One region of the Rhodococcus sp. NPDC056960 genome, then DNA from elsewhere that is predicted to be linked to it. Evidence: riboswitches for the same ligand, from Rfam matches in the RefSeq annotation. Region 1 holds a riboswitch; the other holds the start of a gene.
What was found. A riboswitch is a leader RNA that binds a small molecule or an ion and turns the genes downstream of it on or off. The one in region 1 is predicted to bind glycine.

Region 2: it holds a riboswitch for glycine, as region 1 does, so the genes downstream of both, gcvP (aminomethyl-transferring glycine dehydrogenase) here and gcvP (aminomethyl-transferring glycine dehydrogenase) in region 1, are expected to answer to the same signal.

The regions. Positions count from the first base shown of each region.
Region 1 covers NZ_JBHURF010000020.1:152,364-156,429, reverse strand. Annotated here, with positions in the region: gene gcvP (aminomethyl-transferring glycine dehydrogenase) at 1-2,186, opposite strand, end outside; glycine riboswitch at 2,350-2,442, opposite strand; gene lipA (lipoyl synthase) at 2,733-3,683, shown strand; gene lpdA (dihydrolipoyl dehydrogenase) at 3,722-4,066, shown strand, end outside.
Region 2 covers NZ_JBHURF010000027.1:77,541-81,606, forward strand. Annotated here, with positions in the region: partial or broken gene gcvP (aminomethyl-transferring glycine dehydrogenase) at 1-1,939, opposite strand, end outside; glycine riboswitch at 2,111-2,204, opposite strand; gene ACFTWF_RS34520 (hypothetical protein) at 2,420-2,575, shown strand; gene ACFTWF_RS34525 (Tm-1-like ATP-binding domain-containing protein) at 2,649-4,013, shown strand.

The DNA of each region.
Region 1 (4,066 bases):
AGGAACGGGGCCAGGTGCTTGCGCACCGCGACCGGGCCGACGCCGGGGCCACCGCCGCCGTGCGGAATGCAGAACGTCTTGTGCAGGTTCAGGTGCGACACGTCGCCGCCGAACTTGCCGGGCTGGGCCAGCCCGACGAGGGCGTTGAGGTTCGCGCCGTCGACGTACACCTGACCGCCGGCCTCGTGCACGAGATCGCACACCGTCCGCACATCGTTCTCGTACACGCCGTGCGTGGACGGGTAGGTGAGCATGATCGCGGCGATCGTGCCCTCGTGGGCGGTGATCTTCGAGCGCAGGTCGTCCAGGTCGATGTTGCCGTTCGACGCCGTCGCGACCACGACCACCCGCATGCCGGCGAGCACCGCGGAGGCGGCGTTGGTGCCGTGCGCGGACTGCGGGATGAGGCAGATGTCGCGGCCGAGGTCGCCGCGGCTCTCGTGGTAGCCGTTGATCGCGAGCAGTCCGGCGAGCTCGCCCTGCGATCCGGCGTTGGGCTGCAACGACACCCGGTCGTATCCGGTGATCTCGCTCAGCCACCGCTCGAGCCCGCGGATCAGCTGCAGGTAGCCGCTGGTCTGCTCGACCGGAGCATACGGGTGGATGGACGCGAAACCGGGCCAGCTGATCGGTTCCATCTCCACGGCGGAGTTGAGCTTCATCGTGCAGGAGCCGAGCGGGATCATGGTGCGGTCGAGAGCGAGATCCTTGTCCGACAGCGCGCGGAGGAAGCGGAGCATCGCCGTCTCGGACCGGTGCTCGTGGAACACGTTGTGCCGCAGGTAGGTCGACGTCCGCAACAGCGACTGCGGCAGCCCCGACGCCGTGCCGGCCTGGGCTCCCGCGCCGAACGCGGACAGGACCCGGTCCACGATCTCGTCGGTGGTGCACTCGTCGCACGCGATCGCGACGTGGTCCGCGTCGACCAGTCGCAGGTTGATGCCGTCCCGGTCGGCGCGATCGACGACGTCGCGCGCCCCGGCCGGAACGCGCACCAGCACGGTGTCGAAGAAGCTGTCGTGCACCACCGAATGTCCGGCCGCGCGCAGACCGGCCGCGACGGCGGTCGCGTGAGAATGCACCCGGGTCGCGGTGGCGCGCAGCCCTTCCGGGCCGTGGTAGGCGGCGTACATCGCGGCGACGTTGGCGAGCAGGGCCTGTGCGGTACAGATGTTGCTGGTCGCCTTGTCGCGGCGGATGTGCTGTTCGCGGGTCTGCAGCGCCAGCCGGTACGCGGGGTTGCCGTCGACGTCGACGGACACCCCGACCAGCCGGCCGGGGAGCATCCGCTCGAGACCGTCGCGCACCGCCATGTAGCCGGCGTGCGGACCACCGAAGAACAGGGGCACACCGAAGCGCTGGGCGGAGCCGACCGCGATGTCTGCGCCCTGCTCACCGGGCGGGGTGAGGAGCGTCAGCGACAGCAGGTCGGCGGCAACCGTGGTGAGCGCCCCGCGCTCCTTGGCGGCGGCGATGAGCGGGGCCAGGTCGCGCACCTGCCCGCTCGCGCCGGGTGCCTGGAACACGACGCCGAACAGGTCACCGTCCGGAAGTCCGCCGGTCAGGTCGGTCACCTCGACCTCGATGCCCACCGACTTGGCCCGGCCGCACACCACCGCGAGGGTCTGCGGCAGGCAGTCGGCGTCGACGACGACGCGGGGCGTCGACGACTTCGCCTTGTTCGCGCGGCGCATCAGCAGCACCGCTTCCATCACCGCGGTGGCCTCGTCCAGCAGGGACGCGCCGGCGAGGGGGAGGGCCGTCAGGTCTTCGATGACGGTCTGGAACGTCAGCAGCGCCTCCAGCCGGCCCTGGGAGATCTCCGGCTGATACGGGGTGTACGCGGTGTACCAGGCGGGCGACTCGAGCATGTTCCGGCGCAGTACCGCGGGGGTGATGGTGTCGGAGTACCCGAGGCCGATCATCTGGACGCGGGTGTCGTTGCGCTCCGACAGCGTCCGAAGGTCGGCGAGAACCTGCTGCTCGGACCGCGCCGCGGGCAGGTCCAGGGACTCCGAGCTGCGGATCTGGTCGGGTACGGCGGCATCGATGAGCTGATCGAGCGTGTCGTACCCGAGGGCGCCGAGCATGCGCTCGGTGGCGGACGCGTCGGGACCGATGTGACGTGACGGAAAATCGCTGGTGAGCGGCGCGGCGTGGCGCGCGTGACGGGTTTCGACTGGCACGAGGTGACTCCGGTTTCGTTGAGTCCGGACCGCACCGGACGTCGACTAGGGGCACCTCCCCGCTCTGTCCTGAAACCTGAGAGTTTGGGCCCACCGCAACTGCGGCGTGCTCTTCACCTTCGGTAAGTACCGGCCTACGGCCGATCCTGTTCTCCAGAGTTGCCTCTACGCTGCGGTACTGGGGCCTGAGAGATTCCCGGGGAGGAACTTGCTCCTACGGCGCCTCCGAAAGCGGAGGTTCTCCCGCTGCGCGTCAACGGCGTCTTCAGTTGTGATTTGCCAAACAGTACACACGCGTGGCGGGTTTGTCTCCCCGGGCTCCTCCACGGTCGCCGGGCGGCGACGATCTTGCCAAAACGCCTCGTCGTTTGGCATCCTCGACTGATCTTCGCTCGGACGTGACCGCACACGCAGAGCGACGAGAGCCCAGATAGCCACAATTGCAACGGTTGTCGTCGCGTGCTCGCCTTCCCCTCACTTTCCTCCGTGCCGTGCTGCCGGGGGGTCGCATACCGACCGGTTTCGACCGGCCGTAGGAGTTTCTCTATGACTGCATTCCCCGAACCGCAGACCGTCGCTCCCGCAGGCCGCCGCCTGCTCCGTCTCGAAGTCCGCAATGCTCAGACCCCGGTCGAACGCAAACCCCCGTGGATGAAGGTGCAGATGCGCACCGGACCCGAATACCGGAAGCTCGCCGCGCTCGTCGACCGCGAGGATCTGCACACGGTGTGTCAGGAAGCGGGATGTCCCAACATCTTCGAATGCTGGGAGGACCGGGAGGCGACGTTCCTCATCGGCGGGAGCCAGTGCACCCGGCGGTGCGACTTCTGTCAGATCGACACCGGCAAGCCGGCAGAACTGGATCGCGGCGAGCCGAGACGTGTCGCGGAATCGGTCCGGACGATGGGACTTCGCTACGCCACCGTCACCGGCGTCGCCCGCGACGATCAACCCGACGGCGGCGCGTGGCTGTACGCCGAGACGGTGCGGCAGATCCACGCGCTGTGTCCGGGCACCGGCGTCGAACTGCTCATTCCCGACTTCAACGCGGACCCGGCACAGCTCCGCGAGGTGTTCGACACCCGCCCGGAAGTGCTGGCGCACAACGTGGAGACCGTTCCCCGGGTGTTCCGTCGTATCCGGCCCGCGTTCACCTACGAGCGGTCCCTCGACGTGATCACCCGGGCGAGGGAGGCCGGCCTGATCACCAAGTCGAATCTGATCCTCGGGCTGGGGGAGACGACGGACGAGGTGATCCAGGCTCTGCGGGATCTGCACGCGGCCGGGTGCCAGTTGATCACGATCACCCAGTATCTGCGGCGGTCGGCCCGGCACCATCCGGTGGAGCGGTGGGCGAAACCCGAGGAGTTCACGATGCTCGACCAGACCGCCCGCGAGATCGGATTCCTCGGTGTGCTGTCCGGTCCGCTCGTCCGATCGTCGTACCGGGCCGGCCGCCTGCACGCGGAGGCCGTCGCCGCCACCTCGACCCACTGACCTCTACACCCCTCATCCTGTCCAGCTAGGAGTTGCCCATGTCCAGATCTGCAGACGTCGTCATCCTCGGTGGTGGTTCCGGCGGTTACGCGGCCGCCATCCGCTCGGCCGAACTCGGCCGCTCGGTCATCCTGATCGAAGAGAACGAACTCGGCGGCACCTGCCTGCATCAGGGGTGCATCCCGACCAAGGCACTGCTGCACGCCGCCGAAGTCGCCGACAGTGCCCGCACGGCGTCACAGTTCGGTGTCGAGGTCGCGTTCGGCGGAGTCGACCTCGAGAAGGTGCTGAGCTACAAGAACACGATCGTCACCCGGCTGCACAAGGGGCTACAGGGCCTCGTCGACTCGCACGGCATCACCGTCGTCAACGGTCGCGGACGG
Region 2 (4,066 bases), on a different contig from region 1:
CGGTGCGGACATCGTTCTCGTAGACACCGTGGGTAGAGGGGTAGGTGAGCATGATGGCGGCGATCTCGCCGCTGTGCCGGGCGATCTTGGCGCGTAGATCGTCGAGGTCGATGTTGCCGTTGGCGGCCGTCGCAACAACCACCACCTGCATGCCGGCGAGCACCGCGGAGGCTGCGTTGGTTCCGTGCGCGGACTGCGGAATCAGGCAGACGGTGCGGTCGGTGTCACCGTTGGCGGTGTGATAGCCGTGGATGGCGAGCAGGCCCGCGAACTCCCCCTGGGAGCCGGCGTTCGGCTGCAGCGAAACCCGGTCGTAGCCGGTGATCTCACTCAGCCACCGTTCGAGGTCATCGGTGAGCTCGCGATAGCCCTCGGTTTGGTCGGCCGGCGCGAAGGGGTGGATACCGGCGAACTCCGGCCAGCTGATCGGCTCCATCTCCACCGCGGAGTTGAGCTTCATGGTGCACGAGCCGAGCGGAATCATCGTCCGGTCCAGGGCGAGGTCCTTGTCGGACAACTTGCGCAGGAATCGCTGCATCGCCGCTTCCGAGCGGTAGCGCCGGAACACCTCGTGCTGGAGGAACGCCGAGGTCCGGGCCAGTGTCGGCGGAAGGTAGGAGGTGTTGACGGGAGCCAGGGCCGCACCGAAGGCCGCCAGGACCCGCTCGACGATCTCGCCGGTGGTGTGCTCGTCGCAGGACACCCCGACGTGGTCGGCGTCGATGTAGCGCAGGTTGATGCCGTCCGCGTTGGCGGCGCGGACGATGACACCGGCCCGGTGCGGGACGTGGGCGACGACGGTATCGAAGAAGTTCGAGTGCAGGGTCTCGATGTCCGCGGCGTGCAGTCCCGCGGTCAGGTGCGCGGCGTGCGAGTGCACCCGCCGGGCAATCGCGCGCAGTCCCTCGGCGCCGTGATAGGCGGCGTACATCGCGGCCACGTTCGCCAGCAGAGCCTGGGCGGTGCAGATGTTGCTGGTCGCCTTGTCGCGGCGGATGTGCTGCTCGCGCGTCTGCAGCGCCAGCCGGTATGCCGGTGTGCCGTCGGCGTCCTTGGACACTCCGACCAACCGGCCCGGCAGCATGCGTTCGAGACCGGTGCGGACGGAGACGAATCCGGCGTGCGGGCCGCCGAAGAACAGCGGAACACCGAACCGTTGGGCCGACCCGACGGCGATGTCCGCCCCCTGCTCACCGGGGGAGGTGACCAGGGTCAGCGCGAGCAGGTCGGTGGCCACCGTGGTCAGGGCGCCCCGCCGGTGCGCCTCGGCGATCGACTCGCTCAGATCCCGCACCCCGCCGGTGACCGACGGATTCTGGTAGACGACGCCGAAGAAGTCACCGTCGGGCAGGCCGCGGTCGAGGTCGGTCACGACCAGCTCGATGCCGACGGCGTCGGCTCGGCCGCGCAGAACGGACAGCGTCTGCGGGAAGCAGCCGGCGTCGACGAGGACTCGGTTCGAGGCGGTCTTGTCGGCGCGGCGCATCAGCAGGACGGCCTCGGCGACGGCGGTGGCCTCGTCGAGGAGCGAGGCACCCGCGACCGGGAGGCTGGTCAGCTCTTCGATGACGGTCTGGAAGGTCAGCAGTGCCTCGAGTCGGCCCTGGGAGATTTCCGGCTGGTACGGGGTGTACGAGGTGTACCAGCCCGGCGCCTCGAGGATGTTGCGACGCAGAACGGCGGGAGTGATGGTGTCGTAATAGCCGAGGCCGATCATCTGCACCCGCGGCCGGTTCTTGCCGGCGATCGTCCGTAGGTCGGCCAGCACCTCCTGTTCCGCGCGGGCGGCAGGCAGGTTCAGCGGTCGCGCGGTCCGGATCTGGGAAGGGACGGCACGCGAGACGAGGGCGTCGAGGGAGTCGTATCCGAGGACCTCGAGCAGTTGCGCGATCTCGGTCTCGGACGGGCCGATGTGCCGGTCTTGGAACGCGGGTGCGATGTCGGGATGGGACACGGAGGACCTCCAATGGTCGGTTCTGCTCGACTCGACGTCGAGCGCAGAGCGCGGCCCTCCCCGATCTGTCCTGTCACCTGAGAGATTATGCACCCCAACAGCATTGGGTCGCTCTTCACGTTCGGTAAGCGTTCGCGACGCTTTCTCCAGAGTTGCCTCTGCGTATCAGTACTGGGCCTGAGAGATTCCCGGGGAGGAACTTGCTCCTACGGCGGCCCCGCCTCGGCAGGGCATCTCCTGACACGCATCGAACGGCATGTGCAGTTGTTGTGCGCCCCGTCACTGTACCCACAATGTTCGGAGTTCCGCACGCCAATTGGTAACAATCGAGAAAATTGTACGGAATTCCGCTCATTTGAGGCGATCTGTTCTTGTGTTCGCGGGTACGGTGCGGCACTCTGGGGAACGAGCGTCGGGCAACCGCCCACGCTGTTCGGCATTCCGATCACAACCCGAGGAATCGCCATGGCAGTGACCAGCGACGGCCGCAAACGTCTGCGTCTCGAGGTCCGCAACGCTCAGGCGCGCACGACGAACCTGAAGTACGCCCCGGTGACCGGCCTCAGTCTCCAGCGTCCGGATCGAGCGGATTTCCGATCGAAACCCCGAACAAGACATTAGTTCGTTCGGAATGCCGATCAAAAATTGCCAAACACTCTTGATTTGTTCGGCAGACACGTCTAACGTTCTTCTCATGACAAGCGCAAGGCGGCCCGGCGCCGCGAGGAGCGAAGCGGCTCCGACCGTCGTGGTCATCGGCACTTTCGACACCAAGGCCGCTGAACTCGGAGCCCTCAGTGATGAGATCGAGCGGCTCGGTGGGATCGCCATCATGCTCGACACATCGGCTCGGACGGCGCAGCGTCCCTCGGACGCGGTGATCGGCACTCGCCGCTTCATCGACCAGGCAACGGTCGCCGCCGCGGCGGGAAGTTCGATCGCCGCGATCAGTGAACTACCGCGCGGTGAGGCCGTCAGTGCCCTGCGGTCGGGAGTCAGTCGCCTCCTGAGCACGATGGTCGCCGAAGTCGAGATCGACGGCGCGGTGTGCATGGGAGGGGCCGGGACGCACATCGCCGGCCCTGCCCTGCAGCACCTGCCCTTCGGCTTTCCCAAACTCATCGTCTCGCCGCTGGCCTCGGGAAACAGGACCTTCGACCCCTACGTCGGAATCAGCGACATCGCCGTTCTGCACTCGGTCGCCGACATCATCGGCATCAACTCGGTGACCAGCGAGATCTACCGATCGGCCGCCGGCTACATCGTCGGTGCCGCGGCCGCCGCCGCGCCCGCCGCGCCGACCGTCAGTGCCGGTCAGCGTCCGACCACCGTGGCGGTGTCGATGAACGGCAACACCACACCCGCTCTCGAGCGGGCCCAGAAACACCTCGAAGACAAAGGCTTCGGCTTCGTCGCCTTCCACGCCAACGGCACCGGTGGCCGGGCACTCGAGAACGCTGTCCAAGCGGGCCAGGTCGATGCGGTCATCGATTTCACGACCACGGAACTGAGCGGCCACCTCATCGGCGGCCTGATGGATCCCGGTCCCCACCGGATGGAGGCGGCCGGCAAGGCCGGACTCCCTCAGGTGCTCGTTCCGGGCTGCGTCGACTTCATCACTTGCGGCAAGCTGGCCGACACCCAACGACAATTTCCGGGACGCACCTACTTCGGGCACAACCCCGAACTCACGCTGGTGCGGCTCACCACATCCGAAATGATGAGGGTAGCAGAGACATTCGCGGCAAAGGCCAACAACAGTGTCGGTCCGACCCGGGTGTACGTCCCCACCGCGGGCTTGTCGGTGCCCAACGCGCCGGGCCAGGTCTTCTGGGACCCGGAAGCCGACCGCGCCTTCACCACGGTGCTCGAATCGCGCCTCGAGCCATCCATCGAACTGACCAAACTCGACGTCCACATCAACGATCCCGCCTTCATCGACCACATACTTGCAGATTTCGTTCCTCTGCTCGACAGCCGTGCCCATCACGCACTGCCCGCCGCCCTGGCGGAGGCATCCATCCCCACCCCCACAGGAGGTAGCTATGCCCATCGGTAAGGATGCCGTCGTTACCTCGTTCGGCCACAACATCTTCCAACACAAGAACCCCA